Pontibacter liquoris: one gene and its partners. The protein of the gene in region 1 interacts with the protein of each later gene in a pairwise test. Links are inferred from orthologs where the notes say so. Each region holds a gene or a part of one and is shown in the gene's direction. Other genes may lie near its edges.

Region 1 (11,385 bases):
CTGTTTTTAGTGCCGGGCTCAGGCAACAGACCTCCCCATTTCCCCAAAAAGCTAATAATCTGGCGCTTGGCCCGTTCTATACTTGCCCGCAGGAGCAGGCTGCTGCTGCGTCTGCAAAAAATAATACAAATAAGTTAGCCAACGGTTTTAGAATGCTTATCAAATTGCGTTAATTTCGTGCTGCTTACCGTCTGTGCTGAACATATTAGCTTATAGCTATTTAGCGGCAACCGCCTCAATGGTAAGTAGAGCCCGAATTCAACGATTAGCCAAGTATAAGTCCCGCTTTGATAATGAGAAAACAGTGTACGCTTCTCTTCCTGCTTTTATTGCCGCTGTTGGCAATGGCCCAGAATATTACAGTGCCCAACAATGTATACTTTGCTGATATCCATCTGAAGCTTTCGGATGGTGCCCAGCAGGAGATCCAGAAGAAAGTGGACGCGCTGCACCGCAACCAGACCTATTTTAAAAAGAAAGTGGAGCTGGCCGATGCTTATTTTCCCATTATTGAGCGCGTATTTAAGGAAGAAGGCGTGCCGGATGATTTCAAATACCTGGCCCTGCAGGAAAGCGGACTGGTGGGCGATGCCATCTCTACTTCCAACGCCGTTGGCTACTGGCAGTTTAAAAAAGAGGCGGCCTCCGACTTTAACCTGCGCATGGACAATGTGGTGGACGAGCGCCGCCACATCATAGAGGCCAGCCGCGGGGCGGCGCGCTATTTTAAGCGCAGCAACAACTACTACGACAACTGGTTTAATGCCCTGCTCTCGTATTACCTGGGCTATACCGGCGTAAAAAGCTATACTACTTCCCGGGATGTGGGCTCCAAGAAAATGGAGATTACTGAACGGTCGCACCCGTACATCCTCACGTTCCTGGCGCACAAGATCGCTTACGACAACTTTGTAGGCAAAAACACGCCGGTGGTTTCGCTGCGCGAGATGCGGGCCACTCCCGGCCAGAGCCTCTCGGAAATAGCCCTAGCTACTAAAACGGATTATGCCGAGCTGGAGCGCTATAACAAATGGCTGCTGGGCAACAGCATTCCGTCCGGCAAAGATTACTACGTGATGGTGCCGGTGCGCAACGGCGGCAGCGACAGCGGCCTGCTGGCCTCCAGCAACGAAAGCAATACAGCACGACGCCAGGCAACAACAGGGATGGCCGCTGCCATGGTAAAGCGCAATGGTCTGAATGCCCTGATCGCCCGTCCCGGCGATACAAAAGACAAGCTGGCCCTGCAGGCCGGCATTTCTACCCGCCGCTTTCTCAAGTATAACGACCTGCACAGTTTCGATAACATCCAACAAGGAGCAGCCTATTATATTGAGCCTAAAAACACCTCGGCCGAGGCTGAGTTCCACGTGGTGCAGCCCGGTGAGAACATGCAACAGATCTCCCAGCATTATGGCCTGAAGCTGAACTACCTGCGCTACAAAAACCGCATGAGCCGCAACGAGGTACCCGTGCCCGGCCGTGTATTATGGCTGCAAAAGCGCCGTCCGGCTACCACCGTCGTGGAAGTGCGGGATGTAAACAAGGCTGCTAAGGGTTCCGCTGCAGCGCCGGCCAGTTACAGCAAGCCAGTAGCCAGCAGCAGCACGCCACAAAACCAGCCTGCGGCGGTCACACCGGAGCATAAACCAAAGGAGAGTATCTTTACCCGGTTCTTTAACAGCCTGAAGGGCGGCAGAAAACACGCTGAAACGGCTGAGGCTACACCAGCCACACCTACGCATGCTCCGGTTAAAGTAGCCGCTCCAACGGCTGCAAAACAGGCAAACCCCATTACGCAGGAGAACGAGCAGGAGGAAGCCGATACGGTAGCCGTGCAGCAAGAGGCCATTCCTGCCGCTGAACCTACCCCCTCGGTGTTATACCCTGCGTCATCCAAAGCAACCGCTGACACTTTAATGCAGCAGGAAGAAGACTGGGCCGTGGATACGGTGAACTGGCCTGTTAAAACAACGCCTGCCACGACCGGAAATGCCGTAGAACCGGCAGCAGAAAGCACGGCAACAGACACGATCTTTAAAGAACCGGCGCCTAAAGCTGCCACACCTGCCAAGCCACGCTCAACGCCCAAGGCAGCAGCACCTGCCAAAGCGCCCGCGGCAACTGCCAGACCAGAGGAAACTGCGGTGAAAAGCCAGCCAGCGGCCAAACCAACCCGCCACGTAGTAAAGCAGGGCGAAACGCTCTACAGCATTTCCAGGATGTATGCCGTAACTGTAAATGATATTACGCGCTGGAACAACCTGGGCGAGGAACCGCTGAAGATGGGCCAGGAACTCCTGATTGCCGAGCCCCTGACAACGCCTGCCCAAACCGAAGCACCTGAAACAAGTGCTGCTCCGGCAAAAGCAACCAATGGTGTGCATACCGTAGCCCCGCACGAAACGCTTTACCAGATCTCTAAAATGTATAACGTTACGCTGGAGGAGCTGCGGGCGTGGAACAGCTTAAGTGACATCGCCATCAAACCCGGCCAGCAACTGCAGGTTGTAGCGCCCGCTGTGCCTGCTAAAGCCAGCGAGCCGGCACCTGCTGCCAAAAGCACTTTCAGCGGAAACAGTACCTACCATACCGTAGCCCCTGGCGAAAGTATGTACCAGATCTCCCGCCAGTATGGCGTTACCATCAAGGATATTATGGAGTGGAACAACAAGAGCGACTTTGCAGTAAGCGCCGGCGAGAAACTGCTCATCAAGAAAAAGTAAGGTGCTGCTTGCCACCAAATGGCAGGTATAAAGTATAACACACGAATAAAGCCGGTTGAGAAACCGGCTTTATTCGTTTAGGTGCCTTACTGTTGAGAACGGAACATAGCGGGTGTCTGTCACGGAGAGGCTTCTTCGCCGGGCCCGGATAGGTTGGTGGCTACCTGCAGCCCGGTGGCAATCTCAGGCATGATGCCCAGGCGGCGGTAAATAGGGTATACCATTTCCCGCAGACGGCTTAGCTGCAGGGCAAACGGGATAATGGAAAGTATTACCAGTATGCCGCTGCCCAGCAAGGTATGCACCACCCCGTATCTGTCGGCAAAGGCACCGGCCAGCAAGCTCCCGAAAGGCGCCATTCCCATAAAGGCCATTGCATAAAAGCTCATTACACGCCCCCGCTTGTCATCATCCACAATGGTTTGCAGAATGGTATTGCAGGAGGCCATCTGCACGATCATCCCAAAGCCTGTAACCAGCATAAACAGCAGCGAGAGCCACATCACGCGGGAAACGGAAAAAGCCACTAGTCCCAAACCAAACAGCAGAGCCGCCACTACAATGACTTTGCCCAGGCCCATGGCAGATTTACGCGGCGCCAGGAACAGGGCCCCGCCCAGCGCCCCGATGCCCGTTGCGCCCATCAAAAGGCCCAGCGTACTGGCATCGCCTCCCAGTATGTCGCGGGCGTATACCGGCATGAGCACCGTAAACGGCATGCCTAGCAAACTCATGCTGGCTACCACCAGAATAATGGCCCGAATGGGTGCAAAGCTGAATGTATAGTGAAAGCCTTCCTTCATCTGCTGCCATACTTTGTGCTCCTGCAACCTGCGTTCGTAGGGTTTGAGGTGGATAAAGAGCAACGAGCCGATCACGGCGATATAACTCAGGGCATTGATCAGAAAGCAGGCACCCTCCCCTACTGCAGCAATCACCAGGCCGGCCACCGAAGGGCCCACCAGGCGCGCGACATTGAACATGGAAGAATTGAGCGCAATGGCATTGCTGAGATCCTCCCGCTCCTCTACCAGTTCGATCACAAAGGCCTGCCGGGTAGCGGTATCAAAGGCATTTACAAGGCCCATAAACACGCTGAGCGCCATAATATGCCATACCTGAACCGTGTTGGTAAGCACCAGCGCCGCCACAATACTTGCCTGCAACATAAATAAGGCCTGGGTGATAAGGAGGATCTTGTGCCTGTCAAACCGGTCGGAGTAAACGCCTGCAAAGGGTCCGAGCAGGAAAGAGGGTACCAGGCTACAGAAACTGACCATGCCCAGCAGAAAGGCCGAGTCGGTGAGGCGGTATACCAGCCAGCTCATGGCAATGCGCTCCATCCAGGTACCGATCAGCGAAATCCCTTGCCCCAGAAAAAATAACCGGTAATTCTTGTGCCGCAGGGCCCGGAACATACCGGCCAGTTTACTTTTTACTTCAATTTCCGCTTCTGCCATAGTCTTCATTAAAATGGAGCATTGCTTCCTGTCTACGTACTTCCGTGGCCTGCGCGTTATACTTTCCGGAAAGCAAAGCACGCTTTTTACCACCGGTGAGAGCTTTCTGGGTTCGTGCCTGCCCCATCCCAGGCCCCCGGCACGGCACCAAGAAGTTTCTGAAGGATAAGCTTTTATCTGAAAGCTTATGCTGTATGCGCTCTGCAAATGAAGAACCAGCAGCCCGGACTTACAGCTGAGCGGCAGGTTATACTTTAAAAGTATGGGCGGGCAATGGAGATTATTTCCGCAGCTTTTTTGTTAGTAAGTCTGTTGGTAAATGGGTCGCTTTTGGTTTGGGTAGCCGCCCTATTTTGCGTACTTTTAACATCCCGGAAATGGCCTCCAAGTATAGTATTTCTCTTATCCAAAAGCCATTCGTAATTCTTAATTTGTAATTCTCTCAAATGCCTGTTTTTTCGCATTTACATACCCATACGCAGTACTCGCTCCTCGACGGCCAGGCCAGCATCGGCGCGCTCATGAAAAAGGCGCAGGCCGATGGCATGCCCGCAGTAGCCATGACAGACCACGGCAACATGTTTGCCGCTTTCAACTTCGTGGCCGAAGCCAACAAGTATAACGTGAAGCCGATCGTGGGCTGCGAGTTTTACCTGGTGAAAGACCGCCACCTGAAAACCTTTACCAAGGAGCAAAAGGACGTGCGCCACCACCAGCTGCTGCTGGCCAAAGACCAGGAGGGTTACCAGAACCTGGCCAAACTGTGCTCGCTATCTTACATCGAGGGCATTTACAGCAAGTGGCCGCGCATCGACAAGGAACTGCTGCAGAAGTATAGCAAAGGCCTGATCGCGACCAGCTGCTGCATCGGGGCCGAGCTGCCGCAGGCCATCCTCTGGAAAGGCGAAGCCGAAGCCGAAGAGCTGCTGAAGTGGTGGCTCGATCTGTTTGGCGAGGATTACTACATCGAGCTGCAGCGCCACGGCCTGCAGAACATCGACGGCACCGGCAAAAGCCAGGAAGACGTGAACCAGGTGCTGCTCAAGTTCGCCCACAAGTATAACATCAAGGTGATCTGCACCAACGACTCGCACTACGTGGATCAGGACGACTGGAACGCTCACGATATTCTGCTGTGCGTGAACACCGGCGAAGACCAGAGCACCCCGGTAGGTGATTTTGCCACTAAATATTACCGTTTCCTGTCGGATGACCAGAAAGTGATCTACGACACCGTGGACAACGTGCGCAGCAAGTATGGCCATCAATCCAATGTGCGCCAGATGCTTAACCGCATCGACGAGGCTGGTCCGAAAACACGTTTTGGTTTCCCCAACGACCAGTTCTACTTCAAGACGCAGGCCGAGATGAACCAGCTCTTCCTGGACGTGCCGCAGGCGGTAGATAACACCAACGAGATCGTAGACAAGATCACGCCGCCCAAACTAAAACGTGACATCCTGCTGCCCAACTTCCCGATCCCGGCAGAGCATGCCAATGCCGATGCCTTCCTGCGCCACCTGACGTATGTAGGGGCCAAAAAACGCTATATCGATATCACACCTGAGATAGAGGAGCGCCTGGATTACGAGCTGCGCATTATCGAAACGATGGGCTTTGCCGGGTACTTCCTCATCGTGCAGGATTTCATCAACAAGGGCCGCGACATGGGCGTGGCTGTTGGGCCGGGCCGTGGGTCGGCAGCTGGTTCAGCGGTGGCGTACTGCGTGGGCATCACCAACATCGACCCAATCAAGTATAGCCTGCTGTTCGAGCGCTTCCTGAATCCGGAGCGTGTGTCGATGCCCGATATTGATATTGACTTTGACGACGTGAACCGCCAGCGCGTGATCGATTACGTGGTGGACAAGTATGGCAAAACGCAGGTAGCCCAGATCATCACCTTCGGTACGATGGCAGCTAAATCGTCGATCAAAGATGTAGCGCGCTCTACCTCCCTGCCGCTGGCCGAGGCCAACGAACTGGCCAAAATGGTACCGGAAACCCCGGGCACCACGCTGGCTAAGGCTTTTATGGAGAACCTGGAGCTGGCCGCCATCCGTGAAGGCACCGATGCCCGGGCTGCCGTGCTGAAACTGGCCGAAAAGCTGGAAGGCTCGGTGCGTAACACAGGTATCCATGCCGCCGGCGTGATCATTGCCCCGGATGATATCACCAATTACATCCCGGTTTCTACCTCCAAAGATTCGGACCTGCTGGTAACGCAGTTCGACGGCAAGGTGATCGAGAGCGCGGGCATGCTGAAGATGGACTTCCTGGGCCTCAAAACCCTCACCATCATCAAAGATGCCATCGAGCTGATCGAGAAAAACCACGGTGTAAAGATCGACATTGACGAGATTCCGATAGACGACGAGAAAACGTTCCAGCTCTACCAGCGCGGCGATACCATCGGCACGTTCCAGTTCGAGTCCGAAGGCATGCGCATGTACTTAAAAGACCTGCAGCCAACCAACATCGAAGACCTGATCGCGATGAACGCCTTGTACCGCCCGGGCCCAATGCAGTTCATTCCGAACTTCATCAACCGCAAGCACGGCCGCGAAGAGGTAGAATACCCGCACGAACTGCTCAAACCCATTCTGGAGTACTCCTACGGCATTATGGTGTACCAGGAGCAGATCATGCAGACGGCCCAGATCCTGGCCGGCTACTCGCTGGGCGGCGCCGATTTGCTGCGCCGCGCCATGGGTAAAAAGGACATGAAAAAGATGGCCGAGGAGCGTGAGAAGTTCATTGCCGGTGCTGCCGAGATCCATAAGATCCCGCCCAAGAAAGCCTCCGAGGTGTTCGACGTGATGGAGAAGTTTGCCCAGTACGGCTTTAACCGCTCCCACTCGGCTGCCTATTCGGTGGTGGCTTACCAGACCGGCTACCTCAAGGCCCACTACCCAGCCGAATACATGGCTGCCGTGCTCACTAACAACATGAACGACATAAAGAAGGTGACGTTCTTTATTGAGGAGGCGCGCAAGCAGGGCGTACAGGTGCTGGGACCGGACGTGAACGAATCGCTTTTGAAATTTAACGTCAACGAGCAGGGCCACATTCGTTTTGGCCTGGCGGCGATAAAAGGAACCGGCGAATCGGCGGTGGATGCCATCATCTCGGAAAGAGAAAAGAACGGCATGTACCAGGATATTTTCGATTTTGCCAAGCGCGTGAATTTGCGGGCCGTGAACAAGAAGACCTTTGAAAGTATGGCTTTGGCCGGCGCCTTTGACTCCTGGGGGCTCTACCACCGCGCGCAGCTGATCGAAGTGCCCGAGGGCGAAAGTATGCCTCTGCTGGAGAAGGCCGTGCGCTATGGCAACAACTACCAGGCAGAGCAGCAGGCTGCGCAGCAGTCGTTGTTTGGGGGCGGTGCGGCCGTATCGGCGCCCATGCCCAAAATACCCGAAGTACCCGTATGGACGCAGGCCGAAATGCTGCGCCGCGAAAAAGAAGTAGTCGGTTTCTACATGTCGGGCCACCCGCTCGACCAGTTCAAACTCGAGATCGACTCTTACTGCACCTGCTCGCTGGACCGCATCGAAGAGTATAAGAACCGCGATGTGAATGTAGCCGGCATGGTGGCGGAAGTAGTATTGCGCACCGCCAAGAACGGTAATCCGTTTGCCCTGTTCTCTATCGAGGATTATGACTCGACGATGCAGATGGCGCTGTTCGGGGAAGATTACGTGAAGTTTTCGCCCTACCTGAAAACGGGTTTATACCTGTTTATCCGGGGCAAAGTGCAGCTGCGCTACAAAACCGAGGACCAGTGGGAGCTGAAGCCCACCAACATCCAGCTGCTCGGCGACATTACTGATAAAATGGCACAGGGCGTACAGCTCAACATCAACCTGCAGCACTTTAACCAGGGATTGGCCGAGGCACTGGAAGGCGCCATTATTGCCTGCCCGGGCCACAAACGCCTGGAAATCACCTTGCATGTGCCCGAAGAGAAACTGGCCCTGCCGATGTACTCGCGCAAGTATAGGATCGATCCGAAACTGTTTCTGAGTTCGATCAAGGAACTGGGACTGGGCGAATGTAAGCTGATTTGAAGATGTGAGGATGTGGAGATGAGGCAATATGAGGGTTTGGAAGTGAAATCTTTAGCTCCTTCAAGTATAAAAGAGGTATGCTGCTGCGGCAGCATACCTCTTTTGCTTCCGGCTTCTGAAACGCTTTTTCATACTTCTCTATTGCTATTGCTCTTTCGGACTTCTCAGTCCGAAAGCCATCTGCCGGGGATTTCTTAATCCCCGCATCCCAACAAACGCGGATTAGGAAATCCGCTTAAGGGTTAGTTCCAAATTAAGAAATCCGAAACAGCTTGATTAAGAAATCCGGAACAGTTAAACAGCAGATTGCAACAGCAAAGTAAAGTATAAAGTATAGCTGCTTTATTGGATTCAAAAACAGAATTGTACCCGGCGGTTTATACTTTCTGACCATGACGGTAGTGGATTGGGTGGATGTGTTTACGCGCCCAGTGTACAAGCACATCATAGTGGAGGCGCTGAGATTTTGCCAGGAGCATAAAGGACTAAAGTTGTATGCCTGGTGCCTCATGAGCAACCACCTGCACCTAATCGCCTCCACAGCAGAGGAACATAAGAGCTTATCTGATATTCTGCGCGATTTCAAAGGTTATACTAGCCGTAAAATCGTGGCTTGCATACAGGAAGAGCCGGAAAGCAGAAGGCAATGGCTACTGCACCGCTTCGAATTCAACGCGCATCTCAACCCAAAAGTGCGGCACTACAAAGTATGGCAGGACGGCAACGAAGCAAAGGAACTTATCAGCAATGCTTTCATGGACCAGAAGCTAAATTATATACATGAAAACCCGGTGCGTGCTGAAATAGTAGAAGAGCCTGAGTATTACAGGTATAGCTCCGCTGCAAATTATGCTGGTTTTCAGGGCTTGCTAGAAATTGAGTTTATGGATTGAATGTTTTGCAACTTCTACTAAATGCAATTTTGATTACCCGCTCTTTCATACTTCCGCTCTTTCGGACATCCTTGTCCCAGTATTCCCATTAACGCGGATTAAGAAATCAGAAACAACTTCTCACACAACTGCATACGCACATAGCTACAAAGCAGAATAGGTTGCCATATGCACTTTTGACGATTTTTTGTTTGAGCGTTCAGCGAGTGGGGGTAGGGGGCCCCTTTAGACAAAATCGTCTTGATTCTTTTGCCTACTTTTCTCTTATCGAGGGCCCCTACCCCCATCAAGGAGAAAAGTAGGGCCCAGCCGGCGAGGCGAAAAGCCTGCTTAACGCTCAGAGCTTAAAGCGAATTATAGTCTATGCTTCGCCTGAAAACTACTAAAATCATAATTTGAAACAAGACAAAGCTTCTAGCCAAGTACAAGTTAAATCCTGAGTTTTCCCAAACCAAGATACTAGCAAACGCTTGCGCCAGCAAAGGCTGGTACCGAGTGCTACATCACTTTTTCACCCTCACCCTTGCATCTGAAACTTTTATTCATAACATTTGTTTATACAAATAAAACACACCTTCCCGGTGTTTTCTATCGTAAGTATAAACGAACAGTTTAAGCGGGCTGCCAGACAGCTTGTCAGGTAGCCGGGAAATGGGCAGATATTTGTCTAGCTTACATTTGTTATTAATTTTATAGCACAGAATTCAACCAACAAACCATTAAAGTTATGGCTAACAAAGCAATAGAAATCACAGACGCGAATTTTGATGAGATCATCAATTCAGATAAACCCGTATTGGTAGACTTTTGGGCCGAGTGGTGCGGTCCGTGCCGTATGGTAGGCCCGATCGTGGAAGAGCTGGCCGGCGAGTATGAAGGCAAAGTTGTGATCGGTAAAGTAGACGTAGACGCTAACCCGCAAACTTCTGCCAAGTTCGGTATCCGCAGCATCCCAACGCTGTTGGTGTTCAAAGGCGGACAGGTAGTAGACAAGCAAGTAGGCGCTGTGCCTAAAAACGTGCTGTCGCAGAAACTCGAAGCCCAAATGGCCTAAGTTACACTAGAAATTGTACATACAACGAGGCCTCTCCTGTAAGGGAGAGGCCTCGTTGTATTATGCAGGTCTCCTAACTTTTTTTGATAATGCTGATATCGCCGCTACGTTCCAGGTATGCGGTCTGAATGTCCTCTACATTTAGAACACCCTTTTTGCGCATGGCTTCCTCCAGGTCATTGTCCGTCAAGCTATTTTCCTTCAGCTTCTTTTCCAGCACCTGCCCTTCTTTTACCAGCAGCACTGGTGTTCCCTTTATCAGATCGCCGAATGGCCCGGATGTATTATAAGCGATGTAAGCCATAAGCCTGTGCAGCAGCACCAGTACCAAAGTGGCACACAGGGTAGGCCAGCAAGGGGAATTGCCGGTAATAGCGCGGCTCAGGATGGAGCCATAGATAATGCCCAGCACAATATCAAAAGCCGTATTCTTGCCGAATATGCGCTGGTTTCCGAGCTGGATGATGACCAGCGCTACGATAAACACAACCACCGCCCGCAGCGACATCTGCCACCACGTTAAGGTAGATTCATCTAAGCCCAGCGCCGTATCAAAAAGGTCCGCCATACTTATCCAGAACGCGCCCGCTGGCAGCAAAGTTATGGCTACTTTGCCGGCATTTGCCCCTTACAATAGCATTTTGATTGAACTTAAGTACCCGAAAGTTGGTAAGGGAGTAAGAATGTCTGAAGCTTTGTTAAACTAACCCTTAAAACTATGTTACGTTGTATGATGGCAGGTGCAGCCCTGCTACTTGCCCTGGCGACACTAAACCCTACACAGGCGCAGCAAAGCGCAAACCATACTTCTGAAAGTACCGGAGACAGCGCCAGCCTGTCAGAAAGCCAGAAAGTGCAACAGCTCATCAACTGCGTGCGCAACATGAAGGAGGCGACCTTTATCCGCAACGGCAGCAGTTATACTTGCCAGCAGGCCGCCGACCATCTGCAGGCCAAATGGGAAAAGCACCAGCAGGAAGTGAAAACAGCCACTAACTTTATAGATGCGCTTGCCTCTAAATCGGGTATGTCGGGCAAACCGTACCAGATCCGTTTTGCCGATGGCAGGACTGTAAACTGCTCCGAAGTGCTGCACCAGGAACTGGCCAAAATGAAACAGTAGCAAACCGAACGCCCCAGGCCTGGCACTGGCTAAACGCCTGACAGTTGCAGCCGTCGCTT
Region 2 (10,152 bases), on another replicon or contig:
TACCTGCTGCTGGAGATCAGCGAAGTGATGGCCGCATTGCCGCAGGAGGCTGAATTCCAACATCCGCAAGCCGGCACCCCGCCGAAAGCAGGTATAGACGACAGCGCCATGTGGGAATGCGATATCCCGAACAAAAAACTGACCTGGACCGAGGCGTACAAAGAACTATTCGGCTACACGGACGCGGACCTGCAACAGACGCTGCAGGATTCCCTGGCTCAGATCCACCCGGAGGATGCAGCGCGCGTTACCCAATCCTTTGCCGATATCTTTGCCTTAAACAGCAAACAGTTTACCCTCGAATATCGCTTCCGCAAAGCCGACGGCACCTATACGAGGGTTCGGAACCACGGCTATAGTATGTATGATACTGCAGGAAAGCCCGTACGCCTGATCGGTTCTATCCTGGACCTGCGCAAACACCGCGCACAGGAGCAGGAACTGCAGGCCAGCACCCAGCGCTTTGAACGCGTGGCCAAAGCCACCAACGATGTTATCTGGGACTGGAACCTGCGGGACGATAGCATCTGGTGGAACGATGGCTTCCAGACCCTGTTCGGCTACCCCAAAGAAGAAACCTACACCGCTGACTCCTGGATAAGCCACCTTCACCCCGACGATGCCGAAGCGGTGAAAGCCTCGATATACAACGTAATTGATGGCGGCGAAGAAAACTGGTCTGCCGAGTACCGCTTCTGTTGCGCCGACGGCAGCACAAAGCTGGTGCTGGACAAAGGCTATGTTATCCGCCAAAAAGACGGCACCCCCGTGCGCATGGTGGGCGCTATGATAGACATAACCGAGAAAAGGCGCGCCGAACAGAAGATCCGCCAAAACAATGCCCACACCCGGCAGGTACTCGAATCGCTGCCGCTCCTGGTCTGGACCGCATCGCCGGACGGATCGCTGCAGTATTTCAGCCAGCGCTGGTACGACTATACTGGTACTACTTTTGAGCAGATAAAAGCGCAGGGGTGGTCTGCCATACTTCACCCCGATGATATGGAGCACACCGACAGGCTGTGGCGCGAGGCACTTTCGTCGGGCAAGGACCTGGTAATAGAAAACCGCTGGAAGTCGGCCCAGGGCGGCACGTACCGCTGGTTCCTGGTGCGTAGCGTGCCCATCCGCGATAGCGAGGGAAAGATCACCAGCTGGGTAGGCACCCATACCGACATTGAGGCCCAGAAGCAGATGATGCTGGCCCTGGAGGAAAGCAACCAGAAGTTCCGCTTTCTGGCCGAGTCTATTCCGCAGATGATCTGGACGGCCCTGCCCGATGGCTACCACGACTACTTTAACCGGCGCTGGACAGACTACACCCATTTATCGGTGCAGGAAGGCCGCGATATGAACTGGCTCATGATGCTCCACCCCGACGACCGGGCACGCACAAAAGAACGCTGGCAATACTCCCTCGACACCGGTGCCTTTTACGAGGCCGAGTTCCGGATAAAGAATGGCTCCAGCGATATTTACAGGTGGTTTCTGGGGCAAGCCATGCCCATGCGCGACCAACAGGGCAATATTGTAAAATGGTTTGGCTCCTGCACTGACATTGAAGACCACAAACGGGCCGAAGAAGAACTGATAGAAAAGAACCTCGAACTGGCCCACATCAACCAGGACCTGGACAGCTTTGTATACACGGCTTCGCATGATTTAAAGCTCCCGGTCATCAACATGGCTACTATCTTTGAAGAGCTGGTGGCCTCGGCCAGCTTTACCGACCCGGACGCGCACAAGATGATCGGCATGTTCAACAAATCGCTGCAGCAGCTCCATAACACCATCAACGACCTCTCGGAGGTAGTGAAGGTGCAGAAAGAGAAGACCCGCCACGTGGAACAGGTAAACCTGCAGGAGATAACCGACGAGGTATCCGTCAGCCTGCAGGATAATCGCCTGGACACAACTATTAGTGTGACCACCGATTTTACGGCCATCGCTGTGGTGCCCTTTCCCCGCGCCAGCCTGAAGAGTGTGATCTACAACCTGCTCAGCAACGCCATCAAGTATAAAGTGCCCGGACGCCTGCCGGAAGTACACTTAAGCACAGCGCTGAAAGGCGATTTCGTACAACTAAAAGTAACCGATAATGGTTTAGGAATTGACATGGCCAGGCACCAGGACAAGCTGTTCCAGATGTTTAAGCGCTTCCACAGCCATGTGAACGGCTCGGGGCTGGGGCTATACATCGTTAACAGGTTACTGGCCAACCACGGGGGGTATATTACCATTGAAAGCACCCTGAACGAGGGGACTACATTTTACTTATACTTTAAACAAAAGAAGGCCTTGCCTGCCGCATAAAATATGAAGACTGTAAACACAATTCTACTGATTGACGACGACGAAACAACCAACTATCTGAACCACCGGTTGCTCTCGCGCATGAACGTAGCACCAGACATCCGCATCGTAACCAATGGCGAAGAAGCGCTCGGGTACCTGGAAAAAGCGTATACCGGTACCGAAGATTATCCGCTTCCCGACCTGATCCTGGTAGACATCAAGATGTCGGTAATGGATGGCTTTGAGTTCCTGGAGGAGTACAGCAAGTTTCCGGAAGACAAAAAGAAAGATACCGTAATGCTGATGCTGACCTCCTCGGCCAGCTTCTATGACCTTGAAAAACTGAAAGGATTTCCGGATGTGCGGCAGCACTTTTCCAAACCCCTCACCGAAGGCGACGTGCGGGATATCCTGCACGAATACTTCAAGTAAAAAACTCTTTAAAAACCACGCGCTCAGCACCCTTCCGCCCGCCCGGAAGGGTGCTTTCTGTTTAGTCCGTTAGCGGGGCCGCTCCAACAATAGCGCCGGAACACCGTACAAATCAGTATCCGCAGCAGCGGATGTAACTATTGTAAACGTACCTAAAAAACCCCTAACGCTATGACAGACAACGCAGGAGAAAACAGCAAGATCGGTGGTGAAAACCAACGCATCGGCCAGCAATTATACAAAAAGGACCAGGAGCAACAACAGCGTTACGGCTATCGTGGCGATCATAACCAGAAGTGGGACGAAGGCAATTACTTCCACACCGGCCTCAGCACCCATGGAGCCCAGGACCGCGGCAATTACCCACAGGGTGGCAGCAGCCATACTTCCTACAACCAGGGACAAAATGCCCATCCCGGCGACCACTATGGCAGCCGCTCCGACAGCCCCTACCGCAACGAGCAATCGTTTATAAACCACGGTAACCGCGAAGGGCAAGGCAGCTATAACCAGTACGGTGGCTTTGTAAGCGGATCGCGCCCCGGCAACCTGCACGACGAGAACTCCTACCGCACCGACTCGGGGCGGGAAGGCCCCGGTACCCGCAGCCGTTACAAAGAGGATGATTACCGCTATGGCAGTGGCTCGCATAACTGGTACCGCGAAGGCCGCTACACGCCCGACGATGCCAGTACGCAGCGGCGCGACCCACGTGGCTTCTTTCAGCGCGTAAAAGACGGCTGGAACGACATCATGCACTCCGACGATCCCAACTACACCCCGCATGACTACTCCAGCCACGACCGCTTTGACCGCGAGCGCCGCGGATCGGAAGTATACCGGGACCGCAATTTTAACAGAGGATATGAAAGCGGCCCCCGCTGGGCAGATGAGTCAGACACCGGCCACGACAGGTATTCCGATGATACCGACAGAACGCAGCGCTACCGCAGGTAGTGCTGGAAAAAGGCGAATAGCCCGCAGCGCTATCCTTTAAAACAAAAGCCGGTCATTACAGCCGGCTTTTGTTTTATACCTGCACCGGCTCAAACCTCCTCCTCATCACCCCGTACAAATAAGCAATCATCCCTTGTTCCATTTAATTACGCAGCGTATGCACTACGATGAAAACGAGCCCAGGCACCCCCGCTACCGGGAGCAACCACCACAGCGACAGCGGGAGCAGCCACCGCATTATGAGGAAGATCATTTTAATGATTTCAGAAGCCGCTGGGGAGACCCTGCACCATTATTTTCCAGGAACCGAAACGAGTGGCACGAACAAAGCCACCCACCAGGAGAAGGCCGCCTGAACCGCCACGAAGAATGGCAGCACAGCCAGCCCCGGCAGGCAGGCCGCGACTGGCAGCAGGAATACAGCGACAGGCCCCGGCCCTGGCAACAGCAGGACGAATATTTCCATAACAGCAACCAGCACGCAAACGACCGCTGGCAGTACGACCATGCCATGCCTTACCCTACTTACCGCCACGAACGGCAGTTGCCACCCGACGAGTATTGGGACGACCGCTTACGCTAAGTAAACCTCCTACTTCCCGGCACGGGCTTATGCCCGTGCTTTTTTGTGCCCGGCACAGTGGTCATCACACCATTTCCCGACCCGTTTATGAAGTTACCCCGGGCGGTTTGCATTCCGGATGTTACAGCGTTTTACGCCGGCTGTTCCTTCCTTAAAGTATAGGTTGTACCTTTGCATCAGATTCTGACATAATGGAGGGACTGGAAGATTTACTGCAACAGGTGCGGGCCTGCCGTATCTGCGAAGAACACCTGCCACTGGGCCCGCGCCCGGTGCTACACGCCAGCGCTACGGCCAGGCTGCTGATTGTAGGGCAGGCGCCCGGCACCAAAGTACACGCCAGCGGCATCCCCTGGGATGACCAGAGCGGCAAGCGCCTGCGGCAATGGCTGGGCATCACGCCTGAAGTGTTTTACGATGCCTCCAAGATCGCCATCATCCCGATGGGTTTCTGCTACCCTGGCAAAGGCAAAAGCGGCGATCTGCCCCCGCGGCCCGAATGCGCCCGGCACTGGCACCAGCAACTGTTGCCCCTGTTGCCCGCCGTCGAGCTCACGCTGCTGATTGGCAAGTATGCCCAGGACTATTTCCTGCAAAAAACGGCCCACGCCACCTTAACCCAAACCGTAGCCCACTGGCCCGAGTACCTGCCGCGCTACATGCCGCTGCCGCATCCATCGCCCCGCAACCAGTTCTGGCTCCGCCACAACCCCTGGTTTGAGGCCGACGCGGTGCCGGCACTGCAGCAGCTGGTTGGAGCGCTTCTTTCGTAAACTTATACATCCTGTTTCCGTTGCAGCATAGACCCTCGCTTTCAACTTTCTATCCCGCATGATCAACTACCCCAGCAGCAAGTTACCTGATGTAGGAACAAGCATTTTTACGGTGATGTCGGCGATGGCCAACGAGCACCAGGCCATCAACCTCTCGCAGGGCTTTCCGGATTTTAACTGCCCCGAGCCGCTGATTGACCTGGTGAACAAGTATATGCGCGAAGGCTTTAACCAGTATGCACCCATGGCCGGCGTGCCAAAGCTGCGCGAAAAGATCAGCCTGAAAACCGCGCGCCTGTATGGCTACCAACCCGATCCTGACACTGAGATCACCGTAACCACCGGCGCAACCGAGGCCTTGTTTGCAGCCATTATGGCCGTAGTGAAACCGGGCGATGAAGTGGTGGTGCTGGAGCCCTGTTATGACGCGTATGCACCGGCCATCCGGCTGAGCGGCGGCTCCCCGATCTATGTGCCGCTGGCGCTACCCGATTTCCATGTGGACTGGGACCTGGTGCGCAAACGCATCTCCTCCCGCACGCGGCTACTCATCATCAACACGCCCCATAACCCCACCGGCGCGGTAATGACCAAAGCCGACCTGGAGAAACTGGCTAGCCTGACCGAGGGCACCGACATACTTGTAATAAGCGACGAAGTATACGAGCACATGGTGTTTGATGGCCAGGAGCATGTCAGCGCGCTGCAGATCGAATCGTTGCGCGCCCGCAGTTTTGTTATTTCATCGTTCGGCAAAACCTACCATACCACCGGCTGGAAAATTGGCTACGCTATTGCCCCGGCGCCGCTCACGGCCGAGCTGCGCAAAATGCACCAGTTTATCACTTTCAGTTCTGTTACGCCCCTGCAGCTGGCCATCGCCGATTTTCTTGACCACGAGGAGCATTACCTCGCATTACCGGCTTTTTACCAGCAGAAGCGCGATTACTTTCTGGCGCAGCTACAGGATGCCCGCTTCACGTTCACGCCCTCGCCGGCCACCTATTTTCAGCTGGTCAGGTATGATGCCCTAACGGATGCCTATGATGTAGACTATGCCAGGCAACTGGTGCAGCAGGCGGGCGTGGCAGCCATACCTGTTTCCGCTTTTTACCACAACAAAACAGACCACAAATACCTGCGCTTTTGCTTTGCCAAAGGCGAGGACACGTTGCGCACGGCCGCAGCGCGGCTGGTCCGGTTGTAGGTCTAATTGTTTGATTGTTGCATTTTGAATGGCTAAATTGCTAACACTATAGCCATTCAAATCCTGAAAAGCTTGGTTCTATTCATCATTCGCAATTCATAATTAAAAACAACATGGATCTTCGGGTAACGATCGTACAAACCGAACTACACTGGCAGGATGCTGCTGCAAACCGCCACATGTTCTCCGCCAGGCTGGCAGCCGCCGCGCCCGCTACCGACCTGATCGTGCTGCCCGAGATGTTTACCACCGGCTTTAGTATGAGCGCCCCGGACTTAGCCGAAGAAACAGAAGGCCCTACCCTGGCTTGGATGCGGCAGGAGGCAAAACAGCACCAGGCTGTTATAACCGGCAGCGTGATCGTGAAGGAAGGGGATAACTACTATAACCGCCTGTTTTGGGTGCGCCCCGATGGCACCTACGCTGCTTATGACAAGCGCCACCTGTTCCGGATGGCCAACGAGCACCATACTTATACGCCCGGCCAGGAGCGATTGGTAGTGGAGCTGCAGGGCTGGCAGATCTGTCCGCTGGTATGTTATGATCTGCGCTTCCCGGTGTGGAGCCGCAACACGGGCAACGCTTACGACCTGCTGCTGTATGTGGCCAACTGGCCCAAAGCGCGCAACCTGGCCTGGAGCACCCTGCTGAAAGCACGCGCCATCGAGAACGTGGCCTATGTGGTAGGCGTGAACCGGGTGGGCACCGACGGCAACGACCATCCGTATTCCGGCGATTCGGCCATTATCCATCCCAAAGGATACGCGTTACTCGAAACCACCGAAGCAGCAGGCATTCATACCTTAACACTAAACAAACAGGAGCTGGACGATTTCCGGCAGGCATTTCCCGCCCACCTGGATGCCGATGCGTTTACTTTGTAGAAAAAGTATTTTATTACCCCACACCAGCCAGTTCGGCTATAGGTTCTTTCTGAAGTATAGGCGGTGAAGTACCGGGTCTAACTACCCCTAGCCTACAGAGCTACACTCGCTAGCTTCGAACTCGCGTTCTCGCTAGTCTAAGGAGAAGAGCCTATTATGGCTGCCTGGGAAGTATAAGCGCTGTAGTTTTAGCTTCATTAGCTTGCTCACAAGATCCTTTCAGGATGACAAAAAAGAAAGAGACAAGGAGAGAAGTTTTATACTTAATACTTAAGCTGAAGTATAAACCTAAGCTATCGAGTTGATCCCAGTCCTTGGGTTGAGCGCCTCGAGAATTTCCGGTGACGAACGCTAGTGAGGCAGCCCGAGGTACGAGGGCAGGAAATGAAAGCAGCGCGATGCCCTTGTCGGGGGGGCCTGCACCCCCAGGACGAGCCCCCGCGGGCTTGGAGCGCACCAAAGCTAGAAATGAAACAAGGCAAGTATAAAACTGCGGAATACAAGTAGCTAATAAGTATGGCCTAAGTATAAAACTGAGGGAAGAACAGCCACCACCAAGTATAGCTGGAACATTATACTTGAAGAATACCCACTATTAAGCATAACCGCTTTTCTCCTGCTACCTGCCAGAACCCACTATTCTTTAACCAGATGTTTCAGTAAAGAAGCTACTGATTTCGGCCAGTGCGTCGGCTTCAGTTTCCACTTGTTTGTAAAGTACCTGGGGTCTTGCCTGCAGCATCCGCTGCAAGCGGGGATGCGGGCCCAGAAGCAACAGCAGCCGGCCTTCCTGTGGCACGAGCAGCTCCTCTATTAGCGGCATCGCTTTCCCAAACTCATTTGCCGTTGCGGCTGCTTTTACCAGCACCACGGTTTTGCCGGCCTCGTGCAGCAGCCGCAGCGCATAATGTAACAGTAATTCCGTCGAGCCGGCATCCAGGTCCAGCGTAGCTACCTCGGGCCAGGCCTGTTTTACCTGCGCCACCAGCGGTTGCCCGTAAGCAGCCCCTGCAGAAAGATCGAGAAGCAGGAACGCGCGCATCACCGGACCAGCAATTTAGCACTCACCTGTTCTCCGGATTGCGTTCGGGCACGCACCACATAAACGCCGGCCTTCAGGGCACGCAACGGAATGCTGTGGCTTTGGGTAAAGGTGCCGTGGCTGTATACCTGCCGGCCGATCACATCATACACCACTACCGTAACAGGCGCAGAAGCCCGCACACTGGCCACCTCACGCGTGCCCCGATCAGCAGGGTTGGGGTATACCTGTAGTGTGAGCCCGGCTTCCGGATCGGGAACTACGGCATTGTTTCCGGCCGTTTGCTGCAATAAGTATAAGCCACCTCCCTGCGTGCCGATAGCCAGATACAGGTTAGCATCGCCTCCCAGTGGAGCCGCCGTTATACTTAAGCCCTTGCCCAGTCGGGTGGAGTGCCGTTGTCCTGTCAGGTCATTTTCCAGCACCTTTGTTTCCGGAACAAGTATGGCTTCCAGGGCCAGGTGCCGGGTAAAATCGCGGTAGATGCTCAGGAGTCCCCGGTCATCCACAGTCAGCAGGTCAGATTGGCCGTCTCCGTCCACATCGGCCACGGCCGGACGCAGGTTCCGCAGCATCACCTCCAGGCCGATGGCGCCTACACGGCTGTTTTCCAGCGTAAATGTTGCCTGCTCAAAACTGCCGGTATTCCGGTAAAAGGCCAAGGTGCCGTTTGCTTTGCCCAGCACCAGGTCCTGGTCGCCATCCTCGTCGGCATCAAAAAAGGCCGGGGCATCGCCCGCTTCCAGCAGCATAATGTCGCGGAGGTTGGCAAAATTAAACTGCATGGGCGCACCTTTGACGCCGGCGTTCGGGAGGTAACGCAAGGCCGTTTTTCCTGTTTCTGCTTCCTGGTAGGCCAGCACCAGGTCCAGAAGCCCGTCACCATTCAGGTCTGTAAACCCGGGATTTATACTTTTAAAGTTATTGAAAGACAGGTTCAGGTAATCATCGGTTACCTGCAGAAAGGCGGGCGAAGCGGCAGAGCCAGTGTTTTTGAAGAAGCTGATAGAAGCACTGTAACGGCCGTTGCGCAGGGCGGCATAGTTACCAACAAGCAGATCCAGGTCACCGTCGGCATCCAGGTCGGCAAATGCCGGAAAAGCGCCTTCGCTCAGATCCAGCATCTGGTGCTGCAGAAAATCGTCCTGCACAAAATCAAATACCGGCTTATTCTCGGCTCCCTTGTTCTGATAAAGCCACGTGGATTGCGCCAGGTTGATATCCCTGAGATCGTGCGTGGACTGCGGCGCTACCAGCAGATCGGGAATGCCGTCGAAGGTCACGTCTTCGTAATACGCTGCCGGAAAAATGTTAAAACTGGCCGGCTTAGAAGCCGGAAAGCGGGTGTCAAAACTGCGCATGGCGGCATTGTCGCGGGTGCCCTGGTTGGGCAGCAGCACCAGGTCGTTGCACATCAGCGCCCCCATCAGCAGGTCTTTGTCGTTGTCGGCATCCAGGTCCAGCAGCAGCACCGACGAGCCGCTGTGCCCGGTATGCTGCGGGGCCGCCACCCGGCACTGGGCATTGAATGAAAAGGAATTGCAGCCCTCGCACTCGGTAATGTTTCCCCACCAGTTGGTTTGCTGCACATACTTCAGCGTGCCGCAGGGCAAGCCTTCTTCGGCCTGCATGTTGCGGTAATGCTCCAGGGTATAGCCCTGCGAAAACTCCGCCACCACTATATCCAGATCGCCATCGCCGTCCATATCGGTAATGGCAGGTATATCGCTGCTGTTCATCTGCAGGTTCACGTTGCGGCTGCCGTAGAGCAGCGTTTCTTCGGACAAGGCAAACTTAAGCTGCCCGGCCGGTGCTGCCTCCTGCCGGAACACCCGGATGCCCAGCGGGCTGCTGGTGAAAATATCGGGCTGGCCATCGCAGTCATAGTCGCGCAGCAGCACCCAGTCGTGCAGGTCGGCGGGGAAAAAGACCTCATACGCCGGTGCATAAGTATAGCGCCAGTTACCACCCTCCAGAAC
Region 3 (10,202 bases), on another replicon or contig:
TTTTGCCGGCAGGCGCGCTTCGCACCTCAGCCCGATCAGCATGTACATCTTCATCAGCATCGTGTTCTTTTCGCTTTTCAACCTCAACTCAAACAGCAACAAAAAGGAAGTCATCAAAGACAAAGCTGCAGCGGAGAATACCATGACCAAAGCAGAAGCTGAAGAAGTAAAAAAAGTTGTTGGCAATGCCGTTTCTGCAGAAGCGGGAGAAGCCACGTACAACCTCCTCGACAAAGGCCAGGCAATTTCAGACAGTACCGGCAAGAAAAACGAGGCGGCCGTTGCTGCCCCCACTCACATAACACCATCAAATTTGTCAGTCAAAATTTTTGGCGACAATGCTGTATCACACTCTCTTAAAGCAAAATGGAAGGTGCTAGAGGATGATGAACTGAAATGGGAGCTCTTTAAGATCAAGCTGGTAAGCCATGTGCCTAAAATGATGTTTATCCTGCTGCCACTCTTTGCCCTGATCCTGAAACTGGTAAGCTTCCGATCATCAAAGTATTACACAGAGCACCTGATCTACTCTATACACGTACATTCTTTTCTATTCCTGTTCTTTTCGATCCTGATCCTGCTAAGCTGGGTGCTGCCTTTTATGGAGGATTGGCTACAATTAGCAGGCGCGCTGGTAGCTTTATGGTACATTTACCGCTCTATGCGCAATTACTACGGTAGCAGACGATGGCGCACCGTCTATAAGTTTTTCGTGCTGTTCTTTGCCTACAGTGGGCTGCTGCTTTTGAGCGGCTTTGTAGTTGTGATAGCCACCTTGTATACGATTTAAAGCTTTAAATCTATCGGGAATCCGTAAGCAAGTATAGTTTAGGATTGTCAATTCTGGTTAAGCTTCACTCCCCTTGCGCGCGAAGAACAACGCTACAGATCACTAACGCTTGCTTCCTCACACCTATCTAAGGCACAAAGCAATTAAATATAATTTTAAACACAACTAATTGCACATTGCTGTAGTTAAAGAAGTATAGGCTACCCTTTATTTCAACTTAGCAGCATGTACCCATGATTGAAAACAATAAAAAGCAGCAGGGCTCCCAGGCAAATTCTTCTGGCGCAGCAAATGAAAACGAACAGGGCCGCACGCTAACTACGCGGCAAGGCCACCCGGTAACCGATAACCAGAATATCCGCACGGTGGGCAACCGCGGACCGGCAACCCTGGAAAACTATCACTTTATTGAAAAGATCTCGCACTTCGACCGGGAGCGGGTGCCGGAGCGGGTGGTACATGCCCGAGGTGCCGGTGCCCATGGCGTATTCGAAGCCTACGGCAAAGTAGGCGATAAACCTATCGCCAAGTATACGCGCGCCAAATTGTTTCAGGGAAAAGGAAAGCAGACGCCGGTCTTTGTGCGCTTCTCCACAGTAGGCCATGGCACGCACTCGCCCGAAACCCTGCGCGACCCTCGCGGTTTTGCTGTTAAATTCTATACCGAAGACGGCAACTGGGACCTGGTAGGCAATAACCTCAAAATCTTTTTTATCCGGGATGCCATGAAGTTTCCGGACCTGATCCACTCGCAAAAGCCTGACCCGGTAACCAACATCCAGAGCGGCGAACGGATCTTCGATTTCTTTGCCGGCACCCCGGAAGCTACGCACATGGCTACTTTCCTTTTTTCGCCTTGGGGCATTCCGGCCAACTACCGCCAGATGCAGGGCTCCGGCGTAAACACCTACAAATGGGTGAACCAGGATGGCGAGGCTGTGCTGATAAAATATCATTGGGAGCCGCTGAAGCAAGGCATCCGCAACCTGACCCAGAAAGAAGCGGAAGAAGTGCAGGGCAAGAATTTTAACCATGCCACCCAGGATCTCTACGAAGCCATTGAAAAAGGCGATTACCCGGAGTGGGAACTCTGCGTGCAGATCATGAGCGACGATGAGCACCCGGAACTGGATTTCGACCCACTCGACGACACCAAACTCTGGCCAAAAGACCAGTTCCCCTTCCTGCCGGTAGGCAAAATGACCCTGAACAGAAACCCCGTGGATTATTTTAACGAAGTAGAACTGGCCGCTTTCGGCACGGGCGTGCTGGTAGACGGGCTGGAGTTCTCAGACGATAAAATGCTGCAGGGCCGTACGTTCTCTTATTCTGATACCCAGCGTTACCGCGTGGGCTCAAACTATTTACAGTTGCCGATTAACGCCCCCAGAACCCGCGTAGCGACCAACCAGCGCGGCGGCCAAATGGCGTACAAAACAGATTTTGCCGAGGGGCAGAACCCCCACGTAAACTATGAGCCATCGGTGCTGGGAGGACTGACAGAAGCGCAGAAAGCGGGCAAAGATTATACACCACGCTACGAAGCCAACCTTGTACGCCAAAAGATAGACCGGGCCAACGACTTTAAGCAGGCCGGTGAAACGTTCCGCAACTTCGAAGGCTGGGAGCGTGACGAGCTCATCATGAACCTGTCGAACACCCTGGCTGCCTGCGACAAGCGCATCCAGGATAAAATGGTGGAGTACTTTACCCAGGCCGATGAAGAATATGGCCGTCGGGTGGCCGAAGGCATCAAGCAGATGCGTGAGAAGATGCACCAGGATAAAGTGGCAGGCACTGACGGACCGATCGGCAATACTGCTACCAAAGAAGGCGTGCAGCAGGCCCAGCAGGACTCTCATTCCGCAAAACCCTACTAAAGCGGCATCCATTCAAAATCAGGTACGGAAGCTTATATGGCATTAGTATAAAATTGAATAAGGTCTTCACTGGAAAAGCCGTACCTGCTTGCGCGACCTTTTCTGTTTTCAGTGTTTATACTTGTTTGCAGGGATAAATACCAGAGCTTACCACAAAGGCAGCTTTTTACAGAGGCTGCCTTTGTTTTTACCACGCCGCTATCTTCCTAACCCTTCTACTTCTAAAGCGTTCATAGCCAATACAAGTATACAACTATATACCAGTCACTTATACTCAACCAAGCGCTATGAGCACCTCTCGTCTGCAACAGCCTGTATCCGATATTTTAGCAACAGCGGATGTGAAGATAAACGGTTCCCGTCCGTGGGATTTACACGTGCACGACGAGCGGTTCTACAAACGCGTGCTCACGCAAGGCACGCTGGGGCTGGGCGAATCGTATATGGACGGCTGGTGGGACTGTGCACAACTGGATGCCTTCGTTTTTCAGGCGCTGCGGGCGGATCTGTATAAAACGGCCCGGCTGGGCTGGCGCTCGGTGCTGAGCCTGCTGCTGCCAAAACTGCTCAACCTGCAGGCCAAAGGCAAAGCCGCCCGCAATGCGCAGCGGCACTACGACATCGGCAACAACCTCTACCAACTGATGCTGGACAAGCGAATGACCTACAGCTGCGGCTACTGGAAAAATGCCGACACCCTGGACGAGGCCCAGGAAAACAAACTCGACCTAATCTGCCGCAAAATACGCCTGCAGCCCGGCAAGCGGGTGCTTGACATTGGCTGCGGCTGGGGCAGCTTTGCCCGGTTTGCCGCCGAGAAGTATGGCGCTCAGGTAGTAGGCGTCACGGTATCGCAGGAGCAGGCAGCAATGGCGCGGGAGCGCTGCAAAGGCTTGCCCGTAGAGATCCGGTTGCAGGATTACCGCGATGTGCGCGAAACGTTTGACCACGTGGTATCGGTGGGGATGGCCGAGCATGTAGGCTACCGCAACCACCGCACGTATATGCAAACTGCTGCCCGCTGCCTGAAAGCGGATGGCTTGTTCTTGCTCCACACAATCGGCAATAACTTCTCCCGCACCTCTGCCGACCCGTTTACCGACACCTACATTTTCCCCAACTGCCTGATTCCTTCTATCAAACAACTGGGCGCAGCCATGGAGCACCTTTTCGTGGTGGAAGACTGGCACAACTTCGGTCCATACTATGATAATACGCTTATGGCCTGGTTCCACAATTTCGACCAGAGTTGGCCCCAGTTACAGCAACAGTACGGCGACCGGTTTTACCGCATGTGGAAATACTACCTGCTCTCCAGCGCCGGCTCATTCCGGGCCCGTAACAACCAGCTCTGGCAACTGGTGCTTTCCAAAAAAGGTATCGTAGGCGGCTATGAAGCGGTGAGATAAAAGCCCGGGGCTTCTTGCCCACAAACCTTACTGAGCGCGACCTGCTGCCACCATTTCTGCCCATCCTTTGTTGCAGGGTCTGAGGCTGCGTCCGTGGATAAGTCTATGGATAACTGCTGGATAAAAAGCACTCCCATCTCAGCTTCGGATTGATTATCTTTGTGTAATGGAAAATTTCGTAGTATCAGCGCGTAAATACCGCCCCACCACGTTCGACAGTGTGGTAGGGCAGCACCATATAACCAATACCCTTAAAAACGCCATCAGCAGCAAGCACCTGGCGCAGGCTTTCCTTTTCTGCGGACCGCGCGGCGTGGGCAAAACCACCTGTGCCCGTATTCTGGCAAAAACCATTAACTGCCAGAACATCACTCCCGAGACAGAAGCCTGCAACGAGTGTGAGTCGTGCCGCAGCTTTAATTCCAGCAGTTCGTTCAACATCCATGAGCTCGATGCGGCCTCCAACAACTCGGTAGAGGACATCCGTAACCTGGTGGAACAGGTTCGCTATGCACCGCAAACGGGCAAGTATAAGATCTACATCATAGATGAGGTGCACATGCTCTCAAACCAGGCCTTCAACGCGTTTCTGAAAACGCTGGAGGAGCCGCCTTCCTATGCCATCTTTATACTTGCTACCACCGAGCGCCACAAGATCATCCCGACCATTCTGTCGCGGTGCCAGATCTTTGATTTTAACCGCATCCGCATCGAAGACATGGTGCGCCACCTGGGCAGCATCGCCACCAAAGAAAGTATAACTGCCGAGCCCGATGCCCTGCACCTGATCTCGCAGAAAGCGGACGGTGCCCTGCGTGATGCTTTGTCGATCTTCGACCAGATGGTGACGTTCTCAGGCAGCAAGGTTACCTACAAAGCCACAGTCGAGAACCTGCACATCCTGGATTATGATTACTACTTCCGATTAACAGACCATTTGCTGACGGAAAACCTTTCGGGCTCGCTGCTGCTGTTTGATGAGATTCTGAAGAATGGCTTTGACGCCCATAACTTCCTGATCGGCATTGGCGAGCACTTCCGCAGTTTGCTCGTGTGCAAAGACCAGGCAACCGTGCAATTGCTGGAAGTATCTGATAACATCAAGGCAAAGTATGCGGAGCAATCGCAGAAATCTTCTGTATCGTTTTTGCTCTCGGGCCTGAACCTGGTAAGTACCTGCGATACCAACTACAAGAGCAGCAAAAACCAACGCCTGCACGTAGAGCTGTGCCTGATGAAACTGGCGCACCTGAATGCCGCGTTGAGCTTTGCACAAGACGGAGCAGTAGCAAAAAAAGCTAAGGTAGCAGCCACGGCACCAGCCGCTACCGGTACAAGTACAGGTGCCATTCCGTCGGCCAGTTTACAGCCGCAACACAAGCCAAACCATGTGCCGTCGGAGGAGCTGCAGCAGCATGCTCCCGGCACCACTCCGTCGGAGGGCTTACAGCCGCCTCATACGCCAACGCACATACCCTCCGAGGACCTGCAGCAGGCGCCCAAGCCGCAGCATGTAACACCGGATGCGCACATTGCACCGGGCAACCCGCAAACACCGCCGGGCAGCAGCCCCATACCCAGTGCCCACACGCCGCGCGCCGGGGTGCAGTTGCCGCCGCCCAAAAAGCTGAGCAAGCTACCCAGCCTGAAAGACCTGCAGAATGCCCAGGCCGCTGTAACGGATACAACCGTAGCGGAGGAAGAAGAGGATGCCGGTTACGGAACGTTTGTACCCGTAGACCAGGCGCGCCTGAAAACCGTATGGCACGGCATTCTGCGCCGCAAGCGCTCGGAGAACATGATGGAGTATACGCTCCTGAACCGCCAGTACCACGTAAGCGACCAGAACGAGCTGACCCTGCACCTGGAGAACCATGTGATGCTGGACCAGTTCACCACCGTGCGCCCGGCCCTGCTGGCAGAGCTGAAAAAGGAGCTCGGCAACCGCAGTATAAAACTTAAGGCTGAGGTGATGGAAGTGCAGGACGAAGGCCGTAAACTTTATACTTCGCAGGACAAGTTTCAGTACCTATCCGAGAAATACCCGGTATTGGTCGAACTGCGGCAACGGATCGGGCTAGATACGGACTTTTAGCGAGGTCTAGGAAGTATAAAAGAACGGCTATAGGCATCAGACGCTCGCGGGTCTGCAAGACGCCGCGAGGTCTTTTGAGCAGCGGGTTTATACTTACTCAATATTGATATTGCTATCATTATCGATGTTGCTATTGCGCTCTTGTAAGGAGTTGTGCTATAGCTTAACCCACCCCTTACCCCTCCCAGGAGGGGAATATGGGGAAGGATCCTGCTCTTTCGGACTTCCAAATCCGAAAGCCCTCTGCAAGGGATTTCCTAATCCCAGCTTTGCTGTTAAAGCGGATTAGGAAATCCGCTTCAGGAATAGTTCCGGATTAAGCATCCGGAACAGCTATTCACAACAATGCATCCTCTCACAGCAACAAAGCAAAACAGCGTGCTAAGGCTCGTATAAATTCATTTTTTCAACAGAAGCTACAAAGTATAGCTTCTGCCAGGTGCCCTCATTTGACGATTCGATGTTTGAGCGTTCAGCGAGTTTCGAATTGTCTTGACTTTTTTGCTTACTTTTTTTGTCAAGAAAAAAAGTAGGGCCCCGCCGGCGAGGCGAAAAGCCAGCAGAGTGCGGCAAGCCTTCCGTACTCTTCACCTCATCACCTTCACTATTATACTAGCACCCTTCCGTTAATTTCCTTATATTTATAGTCATACTTTATCATCAAAAACTATGACTATAAAAAGAGGATCTTCTCTGTTGCTGCTGGCACTGGGCGTTACGTTCTCGCAATGCAAACAGGAAGCATACCAAACCCAATCGGCTACTGAAACTACGGCAACTGCAGCCCCGGCGCAAAAGGAGTACACGTATGAAACCGTGCCCGGCGATCCGCTGAACGCCCGCATTTATACCCTGGACAACGGCCTGAAAGTATACCTGACGGATTACGAAGAGGCGCCGCGCATCCAGACGTATGTGGCCGTGCATGCGGGTAGCAAAAACGACCCGGCAAATGCTACAGGCTTGGCGCACTACCTGGAGCACATTATGTTTAAGGGTACCACCAAGCTGGGCACCGCCGACTGGGCTAAAGAGAAAGTGGAGCTCGAAAAGATCGAAGCGTTGTACGAAAAATACCGCCAGACCTCGGATGCTGCCCTGCGCAAAAAGATCTACCACCAGATCGATAGCGTATCGGGGGTAGCCGCCACTTACGCCATTGCCAACGAGTACGACAAGCTCACCACCAACATGGGCGCCAAAGGCACCAACGCCTATACCTGGGTAGACCAGACCGTGTATGTGAATGATATTCCGAGTAACCAGCTGGAGCCCTGGGTAGCCGAGGAAGCCGACCGCTTTCAGGAAATGGTGCCGCGCCTGTTCCACACCGAACTGGAGGCTGTGTATGAAGAGAAAAACCGCACCCTCGACAGCGACGGCCGCAAAGTGGCCGAGGTGATCAATAAGGAGCTTTTCCCGACGCACCAGTATGGCACCCAGACCACCATCGGTACCATCGAGCACCTCAAAAATCCGTCTATCACTGAGATCCGGCATTTCTTTGACACTTACTATGTGCCCAACAACATGGCCATTGCCATGTCCGGCGACATCGACTTTGACCAGACCATTCGCCTGATCGACAAGTACTGGGGTGCCATTCCGAAAAAGCCGGTGCCGACCTTTAACGTAGCCCAGGAAAAGCCTATTCAGCAGCCGATCGTGAAGGAAGTGCTGGGCCCGGATGCCGAGAACGTCTCGATTGCTTACCGCACGCCGGGTATAAACAGCCGCGAGGCGCTAGTAGTAGAGATGATCAGCAACCTGCTTTACAATGGCTCTGCCGGCCTGGTAGACCTGAACCTGAACCAGCAGCAGAAGGTCCTCAATGCCTACGCTTATGACACCCCGATGCACGACTATGGCACGTTCCGGATGACGGGCATGCCGCGCCAGGGCCAGTCGCTGGACCAGGTGCGCGACCTGCTGCTGCAACAACTCGATCTGATTAAGAAAGGCGCGTTTGAGGAGTCGCTCATCACGGCGGTGGTGAACAACGACAAGATCAGCACCATGAAAGCCTACGAAGATAACAGCAACCGGGCCGATGCCTTTGTAACTGCTTTTATCTACGATATGCCGTGGAAGAAATTTGTGGGGCGCGAGGCCGAGTTCGGCACCATCACCAAACAGGAAGTGGTGGATGTGGCCAACAAGTACTTTACCAACAACTATGTGCTGGTGTATAAGCGCACCGGCAAAGATCCGAACGCCGAAAAGGTAGACAAGCCCGCCATTACACCGGTAGCTGTAAACCGCGACGCGCAATCTGACTATTACAAGGCCTTTATGGCCAAAGAGGCCAACGTACAGCCGCTGCAGCCGGTGTTTGTAGACTACAAAAAGGACATCACCGAAACAAAACTGAAGCAAAACATTCCGCTGCTGTATACCAAAAACAAGGATAACGGCCTCTTCCAGCTTTACTACATCCTGGATATGGGCACCAACAACGACCCGAAGCTGGGCATGGCCGTGAATTACCTCAAGTACCTGGGCACTGACAAGTATAGCGCCGAGGAGCTGCAGAAACAGTTTTTCCAGCTGGGCACCTCCTTTGACGTGTTCACTTCCGGCGACCAGGTGTATGTAAGCCTGACAGGGCTGGATGAGAACTTTGAAAAAGGCCTGACGCTGTTTGAAAGCGTACTGGCAAACCCCAAACCGGACCAGCAGGCCCTCAACGACATGGTGGCAGGCACGCTGAAAGCACGCCAGGATGCCAAGAAGAACAAAGGCGTGATCCTGCAGCAGGCCATGGTGAACTACGCCAAGTATGGCCCTAAAAATCCGTTCACAACGGTGCTGTCAGAAAAGCAGCTGAACGCGGTGAAGCCGCAGGAACTGGTGAGCATCATCAAAAGTATTCCTACTTACCAGCACCGCGTGCTATACTATGGTCCACGTGAAACCGACAACCTGACGACCGTACTGAACCAGGAGCACCTGGTGCCTGCCACCCTGAAACCGGTGCCTGCCGAAAAGATATTCGCCGAGATCGACTTTAAACAGCCTACCGTGTACTGGGCCGACTACAACATGGTGCAGGCCGAAATGCTGTTTTTGAGTAAGTCGGTGCCGTATACCAAGGACATTGTGCCGGTGGTGCGACTCTACAACGAGTACATGGGCGGCATTGTGTTCCAGGATTTGCGTGAGTCCAAAGCTTTGGCTTACTCTACTTACTCGTTCTACAGCCCGGCTACAAAGCAAGGCCGCGCCAACTACCTGCTCTCCTACATTGGGGCACAGGCCGATAAACTGTCGGAGGCCATGGCGGGCATGCAGACGCTGCTAACGGATATGCCGCTGGCTGATGCTAACTTCGAGAACGCCCGCGCCTCCCTGCGCAACAGCATTTCTACCGAGCGCATCACCAAGTCCAACATTTTATTCGACTACGAGCGGGCTAAAAAGCTGGGTCTCACCTACGACATCCGCCAGGATGTATACCAGAGCGCCAACACCATGACGTTTGACCAGATGAAGGAGTTCCAGCAGAAGTATATCAAAGCCCAGCCACAGGCCATCCTGGTGATCGGCTCTAAAGACAAGCTGAACTTTAAAGAGTTGGCCAAGTATGGCAAAGTGAAGCAGCTGAGCTTAACGGAGTTGTTTGGGTATTAAGAACAGACGTTAGACGCTAGTATTTAGACGTTAGACCAGAACCAAAAGCGGCAGCCAAAGTATGGCTGCCGCTTTTGGTTTATAGTTATACTTGTTAAGTTCGCTTCTACCGCTTCTCCAGCACTTCGGCTACACCTGTCCACTTTATTTCCGGATAGCGGTTGTTATCTAATGGCTCTAGCTTTGGCAATCCGCTGAACATATCGCGCATATACTGCATGCCCTGCCAGGCCGGAAAGACTTCGTTATTGTTGGGTGTAACTGTTTTTGTGATCTTAATGATAGCATTGAGTAAGCCCAAACCACCAACCCGAAACAATTTAAAGTCATCTCCGGTAGCATTGCTGGCAGCCTCTTTTAAACCATGAGCGCTAAGCACATCGCCGGCAATGCGCAGG

The links.
Region 2: the proteins of dnaE (region 1) and LWL52_RS14420 interact in binary tests that used the Escherichia coli proteins (3 or more experiments, as listed by UniProt). The link is inferred for Pontibacter liquoris from one-to-one orthologs.
Region 3: the proteins of dnaE (region 1) and LWL52_RS00620 interact in binary tests that used the Escherichia coli proteins (3 or more experiments, as listed by UniProt). The link is inferred for Pontibacter liquoris from one-to-one orthologs.

What each region holds. Positions count from the first base shown.
Region 1 is NZ_JALEBG010000003.1:338,959-350,343, forward strand. What follows is about bases 4,315-8,456. They hold dnaE (DNA polymerase III subunit alpha), read left to right. Parts: upstream 4,315-4,632; coding sequence 4,633-8,256; downstream 8,257-8,456. In the rest of the region: LWL52_RS18455 (LysM peptidoglycan-binding domain-containing protein), read left to right, coding at 294-2,726; LWL52_RS18460 (MFS transporter), read right to left, coding at 2,846-4,186; LWL52_RS18470 (REP-associated tyrosine transposase), read left to right, coding at 8,619-9,149; trxA (thioredoxin), read left to right, coding at 9,877-10,203; LWL52_RS18480 (DUF421 domain-containing protein), read right to left, coding at 10,277-10,771; LWL52_RS18485 (DUF5329 family protein), read left to right, coding at 10,922-11,326. UniProt on the Escherichia coli protein: DNA polymerase III is a complex, multichain enzyme responsible for most of the replicative synthesis in bacteria. This DNA polymerase also exhibits 3' to 5' exonuclease activity. The alpha chain is the DNA polymerase catalytic subunit.
Region 2 is NZ_JALEBG010000002.1:235,632-245,783, forward strand. What follows is about bases 4,264-7,172. They hold LWL52_RS14420 (methionine aminotransferase), read left to right. Parts: upstream 4,264-5,098; coding sequence 5,099-6,247; downstream 6,248-7,172. Other genes in these bases: LWL52_RS14410 (hypothetical protein), read left to right, coding at 4,264-4,267; LWL52_RS14415 (uracil-DNA glycosylase family protein), read left to right, coding at 4,459-5,040; LWL52_RS14425 (amidohydrolase), read left to right, coding at 6,361-7,131. Outside these bases: LWL52_RS14395 (PAS domain-containing sensor histidine kinase), read left to right, coding at 1-2,313; LWL52_RS14400 (response regulator), read left to right, coding at 2,317-2,727; LWL52_RS14405 (hypothetical protein), read left to right, coding at 2,899-3,684; more of LWL52_RS14410, read left to right, coding at 3,842-4,263; LWL52_RS14430 (hypothetical protein), read right to left, coding at 7,775-8,176; LWL52_RS14435 (T9SS type A sorting domain-containing protein), read right to left, coding at 8,173-10,152. UniProt on the Escherichia coli protein: Shows aminotransferase activity with methionine and histidine as substrates, and to a lesser extent also with phenylalanine.
Region 3 is NZ_JALEBG010000001.1:146,850-157,051, reverse strand. Bases 3,751-6,709 are described here. They hold LWL52_RS00620 (DNA polymerase III subunit gamma/tau), read left to right. Parts: upstream 3,751-4,245; coding sequence 4,246-6,174; downstream 6,175-6,709. Other genes in these bases: cfa (cyclopropane fatty acyl phospholipid synthase), read left to right, coding at 3,751-4,079. Outside these bases: LWL52_RS00635 (DUF3667 domain-containing protein), read left to right, coding at 1-790; LWL52_RS00630 (catalase), read left to right, coding at 1,024-2,670; more of cfa, read left to right, coding at 2,958-3,750; LWL52_RS00615 (M16 family metallopeptidase), read left to right, coding at 6,844-9,804; LWL52_RS00610 (NmrA family NAD(P)-binding protein), read right to left, coding at 9,911-10,202. UniProt on the Escherichia coli protein: Part of the beta sliding clamp loading complex, which hydrolyzes ATP to load the beta clamp onto primed DNA to form the DNA replication pre-initiation complex.